Regions from separate parts of the Photobacterium sp. GB-72 genome, predicted to be linked through region 1. Evidence: predicted binding sites of a transcription regulator. Region 1 holds the regulator's gene; each other region holds the start of a gene.
What was found. Region 1 encodes PurR, which represses purine synthesis genes. Its sites were predicted from a motif close to TNANGNAAACGTTTNCNTNA; they were not measured.

Region 2: the regulator PurR is predicted to act here: its motif matches at 3,561-3,580, upstream of folD (bifunctional methylenetetrahydrofolate dehydrogenase/methenyltetrahydrofolate cyclohydrolase FolD).
Region 3: the regulator PurR is predicted to act here: its motif matches at 2,033-2,052, upstream of guaB (IMP dehydrogenase).

What each region holds. Positions count from the first base shown of each region.
Region 1 is NZ_PYNV01000009.1:77,232-82,626, forward strand. It holds gene C9J40_RS11710 (carboxymuconolactone decarboxylase family protein) at 1-472, opposite strand, end outside; gene C9J40_RS11715 (TfoX/Sxy family DNA transformation protein) at 932-1,522, opposite strand; cyclic di-GMP riboswitch class I at 1,657-1,747, opposite strand; gene purR (HTH-type transcriptional repressor PurR) at 1,946-2,950, opposite strand; gene C9J40_RS11725 (heme ABC transporter ATP-binding protein) at 3,356-4,195, opposite strand; gene C9J40_RS11730 (iron ABC transporter permease) at 4,192-5,229, opposite strand; gene C9J40_RS11735 (hemin ABC transporter substrate-binding protein) at 5,278-5,395, opposite strand, start outside.
Region 2 is NZ_PYNV01000002.1:41,675-47,069, forward strand. It holds gene C9J40_RS03510 (peptide MFS transporter) at 1-533, opposite strand, end outside; gene rfaH (transcription/translation regulatory transformer protein RfaH) at 988-1,485, shown strand; gene galU (UTP--glucose-1-phosphate uridylyltransferase GalU) at 1,573-2,478, shown strand; gene folD (bifunctional methylenetetrahydrofolate dehydrogenase/methenyltetrahydrofolate cyclohydrolase FolD) at 2,634-3,491, opposite strand; tRNA gene C9J40_RS03530 (tRNA-Arg) at 3,788-3,864, shown strand; gene tig (trigger factor) at 4,334-5,395, shown strand, end outside.
Region 3 is NZ_PYNV01000001.1:727,953-733,347, forward strand. It holds gene guaA (glutamine-hydrolyzing GMP synthase) at 1-393, opposite strand, end outside; gene guaB (IMP dehydrogenase) at 505-1,968, opposite strand; gene xseA (exodeoxyribonuclease VII large subunit) at 2,242-3,591, shown strand; gene C9J40_RS03290 (zinc ribbon domain-containing protein) at 3,649-3,894, opposite strand; gene C9J40_RS03295 (metal-dependent hydrolase) at 4,304-5,179, opposite strand; gene C9J40_RS03300 (META domain-containing protein) at 5,258-5,395, opposite strand, start outside.

The DNA.
Region 1 (5,395 bases):
TCTGAAAGCTAACTAAAGCAGTGAGTTCAATAATATCATCACTGCTATACCATTCTTGTAGCGCGACAAGCATTTCATCTGTCACTCGTTTGCCTGTTATTGTCATCGCTTCAGTGTAGACCAACACAGCGCGTTCTTGATCTGTAAACAGCGTAGAGTGTTGCCAGTTGGCGAGTGCTTTAATTTTATCTTCTGAATCACAACGTTCGGCGAGCTTCATACCATTGGCATCAACACAAAAGGCACAATCGTTTAATTGTGAAACACGCACACAGACCAAAGATCGCATGACATCTTGAATCGGTGACTTCTTACGGTCGAGAAAACCAAAAAAACCTGCGACTAACCAAAATAAGACAGGTTTACGTCCCCATAGCTTTGCAGGGTTTAATACTTGACCATAGTGGCGAGCTTGAAGCCATAGCAAAGGCTTTACCCATAAAGAGTCAATTTTTTTGATCGAAATGCGCATGTGATTCCTTAAAAAACACCCTAAAAGTAGGGTTTTATACGATCTTACTCAGTAGCAGTTGTAAACATGTAGACCTTAACAACAGACATTGTATTTCATTTAATGATAAATATTTCTTTTTCTTCAATTGGTTGGTGAAAAAATCAGCAGGAGATAAGACAGTTTAAAGCGCCGCGTTATTTATTAGTGAGAAGATGGGTTATTGGTCGTATTAGCAAATAATTAGGCATGGAATATAAATAAAGATAATTATCATTTATATAAATCAAGGAGTGCAAAACGGAGGGAATTAATTTAATGGCAAAAGTTTGTTATTATGCAATTAAACCAAATAAATATTGAATTTTATAAAGGAAGATAAGGATAATACGGAAATTATTTTTGAAAGGTATACTTAGAAATAAAAGAATGGGGGCTCTTTTATTCCTAAGTATTTTATATTTAAGACAACTTATATTTTTAAGATAAGGCAGATAATAGTTCATTTCGACGTTGCTCAGGAATAACTGACCAATGTTGACCGCTAATTGCGCCTTCCAATGCCCAAAGCAATTCAATACTCAATGGACTTGTTTGTGATTCTTGAAGTGCTTTATATGCGCCAAGAGAGCCCACTGCTAGAAGTTGTTCAATAGTGTTTATGCCTGCTTTTTTAAGCATTCTTTCATTTGATAATCGTAGATTAGGTAAATCTTTAATTCGGTCAGGTACGCAACTCTCCTTTTCTTGCTTGTCTTTTTCTGCTGCATCCAGTGAATACCTACCTTGAGCTACAATCTTTGTGGGTTCATCCCACCATTGGTCGGGTATTGCATAGTGCTTGGTTACAACAGGGAAGCCACGTTTTTTATAAACATAGGGTTCCAAGCCAGCTTGTTTGAATTCCTTTTCAGTTTCAGCATTTGCACGTAAGTGAAGTTTATCGTTCACAACTAATGCAAACATTGTATCACCAGAAAAAATGCCAAAACCGCCAAACATCGACCGTGATTTTATTGAACCAAAATGGTCAAATAATTTTAATGAATCTTTTAATATTGGTTTATCCATGCTTCTACTCGGTGAAAAAATATGAGTGTCACCTAAACATTAAGAGCGAGGAAATAGATTAATTAATCTACACATTGATACTGTCAATATATTGTTAAGTTTGTGTCATAATATTGTCGGTTCAATAATAATCCTTCGGTAACCCCGCTACCTTGAATTATTAACATAATTTTTAGGCCGGTGGTTTTGCGTCTTAATCTTTCAATTAATTTGCCAGTTCGTGACTATATAAAGTTATATTAAATAATACTTTTAATATTAAATCTAAGCTCTCAAAAATGTGATATTGGTTCAGGTATTTGTTCTTAGCTTATTTTAATAAGCTTTATAATTATAAATACTCATGATTGTTTTTTATAAGTAAAAAAAAAGCCAACAAGGTTAACTTATCGGCTTTTCCTTAACATAGAAAGATAAATTTTATTAGTTGAGATCTTTAACCGATTTTCTCTCAACAAGTTTAGGCGTCATTTCAAAGGTTTGACGCTCATGATTCTTGTCTTTCACACGCTCTAGCAAGATTTCGATGGCCTTTTTACCTAAACGACGTTTAGGCTGGTGGATAGTTGTTAGCGGTGGCGCAAAGTAGGGCGCAAGGTCAATGTTATCGTAGCCAATGATTGAGATATCATCAGGAACACGCAGACCTGCCTGTTCAAAGGTACTGATCAGAGCCATAGCCATAATGTCGTTAAAGCAGAAGATAGCAGTAGGGCGATCTTCCATTGCGATAAACTTATGAGCAGCTTCAACGGCTGACTCACACTCAAAGTCACCGTCAAGTAGCCAATTATCATTAACAGTGAGATCTGCTTCTTTCATCGCTTTACGGAAGCCCTTTAGGCGCTCTTGACAAGTAGACTTATCAACTTGTCCAGATAAACAGCCAATTTTCTTATGACCATTTTCAATAAGGTGCTTAGTCGCAATATAACCGCCGTTTTCAGCGTTATCTAGAATATTATCAGTATGTGGGCTTTCTGGGCCCCAGTCCATGATAACCATAGGAAGATCATTTTTACGCTCAAGTAAATCGAGCAGCATTTGATCCAGATCGCTGCACATAACCAATAGGCCATCAACACGCTTTTCAGAAAGCATACGTAAGTAATCACGTTGTTTTTCTAAGTTACCTTCGGTGTTACATAAGATCAGTGTGTAGCCTGCACCATAACAATATTCTTCAACACCATGCACAACTTCGGCAAAAAATGGGTTAGTCGATTTAGTGACTAACATGCCGATAGTACGTGTTGTATTACATTTTAAGCTTCGCGCTACTGCACTTGGGGCGTAGTTAAGTTCATCTACTGCAGCCAAAACTTTTTGTTGCGTTGCTTCTGCAACAAAGCGTGTTTTATTAATCACGTGCGACACTGTAGTAGTTGATACACCTGCCATACGTGCAACGTCTTTAATGGTTGCCATATTTATTCTTCTTATCATGGTCAGATTAGGATCTGACAAAGGTTTTTGATACCAAATTGATTAATTACGTAGTCTATGGCTTACGAGTTCACTCGCAGAGATGAAGATCCTTTAGTTATTAGCTACTTAATTATTCAATTTGATACCGAATTATAGGGTGTTGCAATTATCATGGATCATAAACAACTAAAGCCGCAGTAAAATGCGGCATTAGAAGATAGAAACTATTTTTACACTAATTACACATGTAATCGCTTGCGATCACATTTTACTGTGTGTTTTGCGTTGTGCAATCTTTCTATTCAACTTGATTGAATTAATTGATCATTAACCGTAAAAACTCGATGTTTGTCATGCTAATAGCTTCAATTTATTGTGTATATCTAGTCATTAATAGATAAAACGTTAAAAAACAGAATGATTGGCTGATAAAAGATAAGGAAAATCACCACTTGGATGAGTATGAACACTGACAGGCCAACCATATAAGGTATCTATTACTTCAGGAGTAAGAACTTGTGTTGGCGTGCCGTCGGCTTTTATTTCTCCTTCGTTAAGGAAAATCATCCGATCAGTGTATTGGGCTGCAAGGTTTAAATCGTGCAATACCACAATTACAGCGGCGCCTTGTATAGCCATATTTTGGGCAATTTGTAAGGTGTGGTGCTGGTGGGCGAGATCGAGTGCTGAGGTGGGTTCATCTAACATCAAGATACATTTATCACCGGCTTTACTGAGTTGTGTTAAAACCCGGGCAAGGTGTACACGCTGTTTTTCACCCCCCGATAAGGTGGGGTAGAGACGTTTAGCTAAATTGTTAATATCAACGTATTGCATGCTTGATGCTGTTGCATCTTTCAGTTCAGGCGAAGTGAGCTGCAATGGAATTGCGCCTAGCTCGACAACTTCTTTCGCGGTAAAGGCAAACGATAATGCGCTATGTTGTGGAAGGACACCTAAGTGACATGCCAATTCTTCCCGAGCCCAATTATTAAGCGGTTGATCAAAGAAAGAAACCGTGCCTGATTTTGGCGTAATCTCCCCACATAATACTTTTAACAGGGTACTTTTACCTGCACCGTTTGGCCCAAGTAATGCGGTGACTTCTCCTGCGTGAATATCAATATCAAGATGATTTAGCAGGACTTTATCACCGAATTGTAATGATAAGTCGCGAGCCTGAATAACACAGACTTTGTCGCTACTTGCTGTAAAATCGACCTTTGCTGAATGATTTAACGTCATGACATCTGACTCTTTTGATTAACTAATAAATAGATAAAGAAAGGCGCGCCTAACATGGCGGTGATGATCCCAACCGGCAGCTCTTGAGGCGAGAATGCGCTTCGAGCAATCATATCGGCAACCAAGAGGATTAAGCCGCCAAGTAAAGCCGAAATTGGCAATAAGGTTTTATGATTTGGACCTGTTAGCATTCTACCCACATGAGGAATAACCAAGCCAATAAAGCCAATCGGGCCACAAACGGCAACAGTCATACCCACTCCCGCAGCACATGTAATAATTAAATTACGTTTTAGTTTTTGCGTGTTAACCCCCATATGTCGAGCTTCAGCTTCGCCTAATAACAACGCGTTTAAATTACTGGTATGACGATAAAAATAGGTAAAGAGTAACCCGAATGTGCAATAGGCGAGAATAATGCCTGTCCATGTTGCACCAGCCAGTGAACCCATTGACCACAATGATAAATCACGTAAGGCTTGATCGTCGGCAACATAATTGAGTAACCCAAGCCCTGCGCCTGAAATTGCGGTTATCGCGACACCAGCGAGTAGCATGATCATCACCGATGTGCCGTTTTTATCTGTGCCTAAGCGATAAACTAAAACGGTGCTGATTGCGCCGCCAATAAAGGCAAAAATAGGCACAATAGCGAAGTTTAAAAGCTGAGGGAATGATGCGGTGAGAGGGGCAAATAAGACAATGGCCAATGCAGCACCTAAGCCTGCACCGCCCGTGATTCCGATGATCCCAGGATCTGCAAGCGGGTTGCGAAACAGTCCCTGTAGTACAGCGCCACATACAGCTAAAATTGCACCGATAGCAAAACAGAGAAGCGTACGTGGTAAACGAATTTGATGGATCACTAGGCTGACATGTTTAGCAAGTTCATGATCACCGGGTAATAGTGCTAACAAACTTTGTTTATAACTGATCGCCATAGGACCTATAACAATAGAAGAAAGCCCTGTAAAAATAAGTAAGGCGATACTTATTATATAAATATGATGGGCTGAGAAGCGTTTTGCATACATGTAACAACAACCTTACGCACGAATAAATAGGGATGATAGAGGCGTAATTTAAGGATAAATAGCCTGATTAAGCTTTAAAGCTTCATTAACACTCTCGAGTCCTAAACCACCAATGAGCGCAGTACTTTTTATTGTGAGTAATGCATTATTTGTTGCAGCCGGTGTT
Region 2 (5,395 bases), on a different contig from region 1:
GCAGAAGCTGTACCTGCAATAACACCGGCAAGTAATGAACCTATGTTGATACCCATATAGAAAATAGTAAACGCACCATCACGACGGTTATCGCCTTCTTTGTAGAGATCACCCACCATGGTTGAGATGTTTGGCTTAAATAAACCATTACCAATGATCAGGAAAGTAAGGCCTAAATAGAAAGCGTTTACAGCATGAGGATCCACGACACTGTGCGGGAGTGCGAGAGTAAATTGACCAATAGCCATTAATACGCCGCCAATAATAATTGATCGACGTTGACCTAAGTAGTTATCTGCAATCCATCCACCAATTAAAGGAGTAAAGTAGACAAGACCGGTGTAAATACCATATAGGCTTAATGCTTCTTGAGTGCTCCAGCCTAAGCCGCCATTGATTGTTTTATCTGTTAAGTACAAAACTAAAATAGCGCGCATGGCGTAGTAGGAGAAACGCTCCCATAGCTCAGTTCCAAATAACAGGAACAAGCCTTTTGGGTGGCCCAATAAGGTACCACTACTATTATGACTCATAGGATTCTCTATATTATTGTGATGGTGTGTTTGCTAATACCGGTAGTTTTATAAAGCACAATATATACGACTGCAAGTTTTTACATTTAAAGAACAAATGACAAACATTTCAACCTATTGAAAAACAAATGGTTGTAGATTTTTTAGTCAAAATTGAAAAGTTAATTTTTAGTATGGTAATTATGTTATTGCTTTTGTTATTATTAATTATTTGGTTTTATATTTTGTTTTTTAATCTTTTTATGGTTCTTTTGTCTGTCTATTTGGGTTGTTCATGAATGTTACAAAGTTTGACTGTGGAATTACTGTAAAAGTGGTGACTGTCTTGGTTTCCATAAATGAGTTGAGCAACAATAAGCACTCAATAAATACTTTATATCCCGAATTAGCCGCAATATAAAAAGTAGCTATTTATGTATATAATAGCGATGAATTTTAATGTTTAGGATTGATGATGAAAGATTGGTATTTGCTTTATTGTAAGCGCAGTGAACAAGAGCGTGCAGTGATCAATCTGGATCGTCAAGGTGTGGATTGCTACTACCCTCAGGTAACAGTAAAAAAAGTGAGCAGGGGCAAACGAATAGAGTCAATCGAACCATTATTTCCAAGTTATGTTTTTGTTCAATTTGATCCTGAAACGGTAAGTTATACGTCGGTGCGATCAACACGTGGTGTGGCTGACTTTATTCGCTGTGGTGCAATGCCACAAAAAGTACGTGAAGAACTTATTTATAATTTAATGATGAATGAAGATAATGAAGAGCATCAACGTTTGTTGTCAATGCTTCCTCAGCCCGGTGAAAAATTAAAGTTAGAGCAAGGTAAGTTTCAAGGTCTTGAAGCTATTTACCAAGAGCCTGATGGTGAGAAACGCTCATTTATGCTGATTAATTTGTTAGGTAAGCCTGTAAAAGTAAGCGTAGAGAACATTGATTTACTTAAAAAATGATCTTTTTTCTGTAAGTTAGAACTCTCTTTTGCATATTTGAAAGCCATCTAATACGATGTTTGCAAACATAATATACTGGAAAAAAAATTGAATACTTCATTAGTGCGTAAAGCTGTTATTCCTGTTGCTGGTCTGGGGACTCGAATGTTACCTGCAACCAAAGCTATTCCAAAAGAGATGCTTCCAATTGTTGATAAACCGCTTATTCAGCATGTAGTGAATGAGTGTGTTGCAGCAGGAATTAAAGAAATTATTTTAGTGACGCATTCTTCAAAAAATTCGATTGAGAACCACTTTGATACCTCTTTTGAATTAGAAGCGACATTAGAAGCGCGAGTAAAACGTCAGCTACTTGAAGAAGTACAAGCGATTTGTCCACCTGATGTGACCATTATGCATGTACGTCAAGGTCAAGCTAAAGGTTTGGGTCATGCAGTATTGTGTGCACATCCCCTTGTTGGTGATGCGCCTTTTGCAGTTGTTTTACCTGACGTAATTTTGGATGATGTTGCGAGCGATTTACGTTGCGATAATATGGCTGCCATGGTGAAAATGTTTAACGAGACTAAAGTGAGTCAGGTGATGGTTGAACCTGTTCCTATGTCTGAAGTGTCAAACTATGGTGTTGCGGATATTAATGGTGTGGAATTACATGCTGGCGAATCAGCACCGATGACAAAGGTTGTTGAGAAGCCTTCAGTTGAAGACGCGCCTTCTAATTTAGCTATTGTCGGTCGTTACATACTTCCAGCTGAAATTTGGGCATTATTAGCCCGTACGCCTGTTGGCGCGGGTGATGAAATTCAATTGACCGATGCTATCGATATGCTAATGCAATCTCAACAAGTGAATGCATTTCATATGTCAGGCGTAAGCCATGATTGTGGTAGTAAAATTGGTTACATGAAAGCGTTTGTTGAGTACGGTTTGCGCCATAATCAATTTGGTGAAGAATTTACAGCGTATGTCAAACAACTAGCTAAAAGCTTATAGTCGACGCCATAAATTGTATAATCAAAAGAAAAAGCGATGGTGTTCCATCGCTTTTTTTATTTATTCTATTTGTTAATAAGAAGAGGACTGCTAATTTAAAATAGCATTGTTTTGGAGAATAAAAGAGCAATAGGTATCACTCTTTTTATTACCAATTATTCGCCGTGAAACTGCTCGCAAGCTAACATAGTATTTTCTATTAATGTTGCGACTGTCATTGGGCCGACACCACCAGGGACTGGAGTGATATGTTTTGCTCTTTGGTTGGCAATATCAAATTCAACATCACCACATAATTTACCATTATCTAATCGGTTAATACCCACATCAATGACGGTAGCCCCTTCTTTAATCCAAGCGCCAGGAATAAAGTTAGGTTTACCTACAGCGACGACAAGGATATCTGCACGACGAACATGGCTCTCAAGATCTTGAGTAAAACGGTGACAAGTTGTTGTTGTAGCCCCTGCTAATAATAATTCGAGTGTCATCGGGCGACCTACAATATTAGAAGCGCCAACAATAATCGCTTCTTTCCCTCGTACCGGAATATTGTAACGTTCTAAGAGGGTCATAATACCTTTAGGGGTACAAGAGCGTAGTTTTGGGATACGTTGACTTAAGCGTCCGACATTGTATGGATGGAAGCCATCAACATCTTTTTCAGGATCAATACGCTCTAAAATTCGTGTGCTATCCATACCAGCTGGTAATGGAAGTTGGACTAAAATGCCATCAATCGTTGGATCGAGATTTAATTCGTCAATAAGAAGTAATAATTCTTCTTCTGAGGCTGTTGGTGGTAGATCGAATGATTTAGAGACAAAGCCGACTTCTTCACAGGCTTTTCGCTTACTACCAACATAAATTTGAGAAGCAGGATCTTGACCTACGAGCACAACAGCTAAGCCGGGTGCACGAAGACCAGCATCTTTACGAGCTTTCACTCTAGCGGCAACTTCCTGTCGAACTGTTTGGGATATTAATTTCCCATCAATAATTTGGGCGGTCATGGTAATCCTTTTTATATAGGCTAAGCATGTGGACGCTATTATTGTGTCAGAAAATGATTACTTTAGCTATAACGCAAACGTTTGCTTTTTGTTTGTTTAATAATGGCGAACAATCTTAAGTGTTTATCGTTGAAGGGAATAGGTATCTACAATTGCACTGAAAAAACTGAAAATAAAACAGATTGCTTTAACTTTAATCGCTTGGCGGTTTAAATCATGAAATTTAAAGTAAACGTATTGACCTAAATGATTAGCAACGTATAATCCTGCCTCGTAACGCCATGTTACACAATGATGCGCCCTTAGCTCAGCTGGATAGAGCACGTCCCTTCTAAGGATGTGGTCGCAGGTTCGAATCCTGCAGGGCGTGCCATTCTCTCTTCTTTATATATAAGATCCAAAATCTAATTCATTTCTAAGCTTTTTTAATACAAAAATCACTCTGTAGTTAGTCTTATAACGGCATAAAAAATGCTTTCTCTGTTACGTCATATTTGCGTTAATTCGACTGTTTTTCCAACATTTGAACCCAAAAAACGCAGAGATCTATGATTATTTTCTCCTTACCCCTTGAAATGTTCGTTATAGACCCTATCTTGTGTTTCAGTTGTAGAGCTAGATAGCAGTTTAGTCTATCTCACCTCGACGCCACCTAAGTGTGTCGTTATAATAACGCGCTTTAATTTCTAAGTTGGATGAGCATATCTGACAGTTTAGAAATAAAGTAAAAGAATTGAGGCGTTATGGTTTTCGAGCCGTAACACGAAAAGGATGCCACCGTCAGTAAATGGCTGTTCGGCAACATCACTCAGAAAGCTGAGTAAGTTTTGAGGTTAAATATAATGCAAGTTACCGTTGAAACCACTGAAGGCCTAGAACGCCAACTAACAATCACTGTTCCTGCTGCAAACATCGAAGATGCAGTAACAGCTGAACTAAAGAAAATTGCTAAAACTCGTCGTTTCGACGGTTTCCGCCCTGGTAAAGCACCAATTAAGATGGTTGCTAAAATGTTTGGCGCATCAGTACGTCAAGACATCCTAGGTGAAGTAATGCACCGTCACTTTATCGAAGCTATCGTTAAAGAGAAAATCAATCCAGCAGGCGCGCCAACATTTACTCCAGTAGAAGTTGCTGAAGGTAAAGACCTAGTATTCAAAGCGACTTTCGAAGTATTTCCTGAGATCGCACTTCAAGGTCTAGATAAAGTTGTTGTTGAGAAGCCAGTTGTTGAAGTAACTGAAGCTGACGTTGATACAATGCTTGATACTCTACGTAAGCAACAAGCTACGTGGACTGAAGTAGATGCAGCCGCTGATGCAAACAGCCGTGTAACTATCGACTTCGTTGGTACTATCGACGGTGAAGAGTTCGAGGGCGGTAAAGCTGAAGGTTTCGCACTTGCTATGGGCCAAGGTCGTATGATCCCTGGTTTCGAAGAAGGCGTTGTAGGTAAAAAAGCGGGTGAAGAGTTTACTGTTGAAGTAACGTTCCCTGAAGAATACCACGCTGAAAACCTAAAAGGTAAAGCTGCAGCATTCGCTATTAAACTTCACAAAGTTGAAGCACAAGAGCTTCCTGAACTAACTGAAGAGTTCGTTGCTAAGTTCGGTGTTGAAGACGGTTCTGTTGACGGTCTTAAAGCTGAAGTTCGTAAGAACATGGAGCGTGAACTTAAGCAAGCTGTTAAAGGTCGCATCAAAGATCAAGTTCTTAACGGTCTTGTTGAGCAAAACGACATCACAGTTCCTGCTGCACTTATCGATCAAGAAATCGAAGCACTACGTCAGCAAGCTGCACAACGTTTTGGCGGTGATGCTAAGAATATGCCTGAACTACCACGTGAGTTGTTCGAAGAGCAAGCTAAACGTCGTGTAGTTGTAGGTCTTCTAGTTGGTGAAGTG
Region 3 (5,395 bases), on a different contig from region 1:
TTTGGCTGTTGCGTCTTGAATACCTTCAAGGAAATGTGTTGGTTCAACAATTTTAACTTGTGCGTAACCAAATTCACGCTCAGATGAACCTGCAACTTTACCGCCTAACTGCTCAGCCATGGTTTGCATGCCGTAGCACACACCAAATACAGGTACACCTGCTTCAAATACATATTGTGGTGCACGTGGAGAACCGGCTTCCGTTACACTTTCAGGACCACCAGAAAGAATAATACCGTTTGGCGCAAATTCACGGATATCGGCTTCATCAACATCCCAGCTCCAAAGTTCACAGTACACACCAATTTCGCGAATACGACGGGCGATTAGCTGTGTATATTGAGAGCCAAAGTCCAAAATAAGGATACGTTGTTCATGAATATTTGTGGTCATGGTCATTAGTGAATGTTCTCGAATAATTTTATATATTGGGAGCAAAGGCTCTGCTCCCGATGTTATTTCTTACTGACGTAATAGTTAAACCCAAAGATGAGTGGGTAACAATTAACCCATACGGTAATTAGGTGCTTCTTTAGTAATAGTCACATCATGAACGTGTGACTCTTTCATGCCAGCCCCTGAAATACGTACAAATTCAGCTTTAGTACGAAGCTCTTCAATCGTTGCTGAGCCCGTTAGGCCCATGCTTGAGCGTAAGCCACCCATTTGTTGGTGAACGATTTCTTTTAGGTAACCTTTATAAGCAACACGGCCTTCAATACCTTCTGGTACCAATTTGTCAGCCGCATTATCAGTTTGGAAATAACGGTCAGAAGAACCTTTTGACATTGCGCCTAGTGAACCCATGCCACGGTATGATTTGTATGAACGACCTTGGTATAGTTCAACTTCACCCGGTGCTTCTTCAGTACCAGCAAACATAGAACCTACCATTACACATGATGCACCAGCGGCAATCGCTTTACACATATCACCAGAGTAACGAATACCGCCATCAGCAATAACAGGAATACCGTATTGATCAGCAACAGATGCCGCTTCTGAAATTGCGGTAATTTGTGGAACACCAACACCTGTAACAATACGAGTTGTACAGATTGAACCAGGGCCGATACCAACTTTTACTGCACTCACACCTGCTTCAATAAGAGCACGCGCACCTTCAGCCGTAGCGACATTACCGCCAACAATTGGAAGATTAGGGAATGCCGCACGCGTTTCACGAATACGTTGTAGAACGCCTTCAGAGTGACCGTGTGAAGAATCGATAAGCAGTACGTCTACGCCAGCTTCAACCAAAGCAGCTACACGCTCTTCATTACCAGCACCAGCACCAACCGCAGCACCTACACGTAAGCGGCCGCGCTCGTCTTTACAAGCATTAGGTTTACGTTCTGCTTTTTGGAAGTCTTTTGCAGTAATCATGCCTTTAAGGCGGAATTCATCATCAACAAGTAACACCTTTTCAACACGGTGTTGTTGCATGATAGCTTCAACTTCTTCACGAGATGCGCCTTCTTTAGCCGATGCTAAATCTGCTTTAGATGTCATCACTTCTTCAACTGTCTTTGAAAGATCAGTAACAAATCGAACATCACGACCTGTAATAATACCAACTAACTCATTGCTATCTGTTACTACAGGGTAACCAGCAAAACCGTTCTGCTCTGTTAATCGCTTAACATCAGCAATCGTTGCGGTAGGTTTAACAGTCACAGGTTCAGAAACAACACCTGCTTCGAACTTTTTCACCATGCGAACTTGATCCGCCTGCTGTTCGATAGACATATTTTTGTGAATGAAACCGATACCACCTTCTTGAGCAAGACCGATAGCTAAGCGACCTTCAGTCACAGTATCCATTGACGCTGACACCATTGGGATATTAAGAGAAATATCTTTTGTCAGTTGAGTGCGCAGATCGGCAGTGTTAGGTAGAACGGTTGAATGGGCAGGAACCAGCAAAACATCATCGAAGGTTAAAGCTTCTTGTTTAATTCGTAACATTGCAATATCTCACACCGAATAGGGGTTTAAAGAAGGATAAAATATTGCGGTCGAATTATACGTATGAAGCAAACGTTTGGCTAGATTTTTTTTAATTTTTTTTCTTGACACATTTTAATTGATAAGTAATATATTTCGGTTAACTATCCGGTGATGCGGTCAAGGAAATACGGCCAAGATCTGTCCATTGATCTGCCTGTATACTTTATGTCTTATTCGGTTTTATTTTGACCGCCTGCCTACTACTTCATTCGATAGCAGGTACCATTCCTAGTGACCACTTTTTCCCCTCAAAGCCAAACGAATAGTCGTATTTACACGGTTTCTAGCTTAAATGCACAAGTACGTCTCGTACTTGAAAATGAAATGGGTGTAGTGTGGCTTATTGGTGAGTTATCTAATTTTTCGATGCCCGTTTCTGGTCATTGGTATTTCACCCTGAAAGATTCACGTGCCCAAGTTAAATGTGCCATGTTTAAAGGCAGTAATCGACATGTGACCTTTAAACCTGCCAATGGTAATCAAGTATTAGTTAAGGCGCGTTTGTCATTATATGAACCACGTGGTGATTATCAGCTGATCATTGAAAGTATGCAGCCAGAAGGCGATGGTCGCTTACAACAGCAATTTGAACAATTAAAAATGTCGTTAGCAGCGGAAGGTTTATTTGCGCAATCACTCAAACAAACGCTGCCAGAACAACCTAAACGAGTAGGTATTATTACCTCAAAAACAGGCGCGGCTCTGCACGATATTTTACAAGTATTGCAACGTCGTGATCCGAGTTTACCCATTGTGATTTATCCAACCATGGTACAAGGCGAAGGCTCTGCAATTTCTATTGCACAAGCGATTGGTCGAGCCAATACTAGACAGGAATGTGATGTATTAATTGTCGGTCGAGGTGGCGGTTCACTGGAAGATCTTTGGGCATTTAATGAAGAAATTGTCGCGCGAACCATTGCCGCTAGCCAGATCCCCATTGTCAGTGCGGTTGGTCATGAGGTCGACGTCACTATCGCAGATTTTGTTGCCGATGTCCGTGCACCAACACCTTCTGCTGCCGCTGAGTTGATCAGTCGCGATATGACTCACCAAACACAATTACTCGATCGTAAAAAACAACAATTACGCCATGCTATCAGGTCGTATTTATCACACTCTTTGCGCCAAGCAACTCAACTACAACACCGTTTAGAGCGTCAGCATCCACAGCTTCGTTTAAATCAGCAGCAGCAACATCTTGATGAAATTAGTCAACGCTTAGTTCAAGCGATGCAAAAAAAATTACAAAAGCATCAACAACATATCGATAGTAATAACTATAAAATATCACTTTACTCCCCCGCTACGTTAGTAAGCAATGCACAACGAAATTTAGAGCGGAGTGAACGAAGACTCTATGATGCTTTAGACCGTAAGCTGCTAAATGCAAAACATAAATTAGCGGTGGCGGCAGAAAAACTAGAAACAGTAAGCCCACTAGCAACTTTGGCCCGTGGTTATTCTATTACTCGAAATGAGCAAGGTGATCTAATCAGAAATACATCACAAGTTAAGCAGGGGGATAAACTTATCACCACAGTAACGGACGGTGATATCCATTCCTGTGTTATCAAATAACCATAGTATCTGTTAACAAAAATGGCGCTATTTAGCGCCATTTTTTATACATTCTATTTAGCGTGTCTCAGCACGCATTTCAAATTGTACCTTAACCCGAGATTTAGACTTTAACTCATTGCAATGATTACAAAAATAACTTGCAGAACCACACGCTTGTAATCTTTCTAACTGCTCATTGCAATCAGGACAAAATACATGTTTCTCAACTTGTTGTTGGCAAAAATCGCAAAAATAGCCGTGATCTTTCCAACTTAATAAGCTGCTACATTGCGGACAAATATTTTCAACGTTATCAGCCATGCTCTTCGACCTCTGTACAAAATTTACATCTTCGAATGATTATTAAGTGCGGTAATCAGAAATACAATTATCTTGCGCGTAGAACTTCATATTCATCACAAAGAATTATCATAAATAAGTTTTTTCCATTATTCGACAATCATAAAACAATCAATTTAGATCAACACGATGATCAACATGCTTAGTGGTGATCTTCTTTTAAAACAAACCTGATCAGCTAACAGGTATCAAAAGAACATTTATCAATACACTTCCCGAAAGCATAAGTTACATATACTGTATTTGGATTTTAAACGGGATATAAATCCAAGTAATGATATTAAAACACAATGATCATGCATTATATAAATGAGGATCTTTCTCTTTATAAGCATAACTCAGAGAATAAAATCTAAATAAACGTTTAATATTACGCTTTCACACTCTTGGTATACATCACAATCTCTTGGTCTGAATTCACTTTAAAATTAACGGTAACTGATTGATATTCAGATAAAGATAAAATATGAGTTCCACCACAAGGGATCTCAATAACGCCCTCAGAGCCTAAATTACATTGCCAATAACGCGAATCTGTCAGATGATCACCTTCTCGCCTCATTACCACAGCAGTTTTTAATGCTACCCAATCACTGAGTTGCAGATTAATACGCTCAGCTACAACATTAAGTTCTGCTAGTAGATCTGCGCTGTTTAGCCCACGCTTACGTAATGTTTTACCTAAACGATACGTGTCAGTACTGAGATCGGGCGTCACTTCACTTTTTTCTTGGGCATAGCTATGAAAATCATAAAAACCAAGCTCATCTCTACGAGTCGGCTCTTTTCGCCAGAAGTCATTATGAAGAACTTTATTTAACGCTAAAGAAGATAAATGCCCCGCACTATGTCCACGACTCAAACTTTGCTGATATTCCCTATCAACAGACAATGTCACTGTATCGCCAATATCAAAGTCTATTGTTCCTGTAATAATATGAACAACAACAAACACCCATCCTTCCGTATCCCGTTTAACCGGAATGTCTTGGGCAATAAAAAGATTGTTTGTTGCTAGCTCAATAGCACCAACGACACAATTGTTAACCTGATACTGTTTATCAGCATGAATAATCATCCCTTGATCAGCAGGATGATCAGGCCAAATATGGCTAACAGGATGAAAAGGGGTCGACTGGGTAACAACATAATTTTCGTCACCTGAATGACTTATCATTAGTACAGTACTATCAAGCAACCATTGTTGTTGAGTAAATACGACTTGCGTTGGCGCGATAACAGGCATCTTCTATCCTTAGTTCTACTTATAAAAAAGCCCAGCACAATGGCTGGGCTCTACATAAAATTAAATCACATAAGACAATCAACTTGCATTAGTTTTTTCAAATACCAAAAACTTATCGCCATCATCAACAATGAGGCTATTGTTAATCACTTCAATACTTGTCGCACTGCGTAACACATTTAGCATATTATTTTCTTGTTTAACTAACTCAGGTAA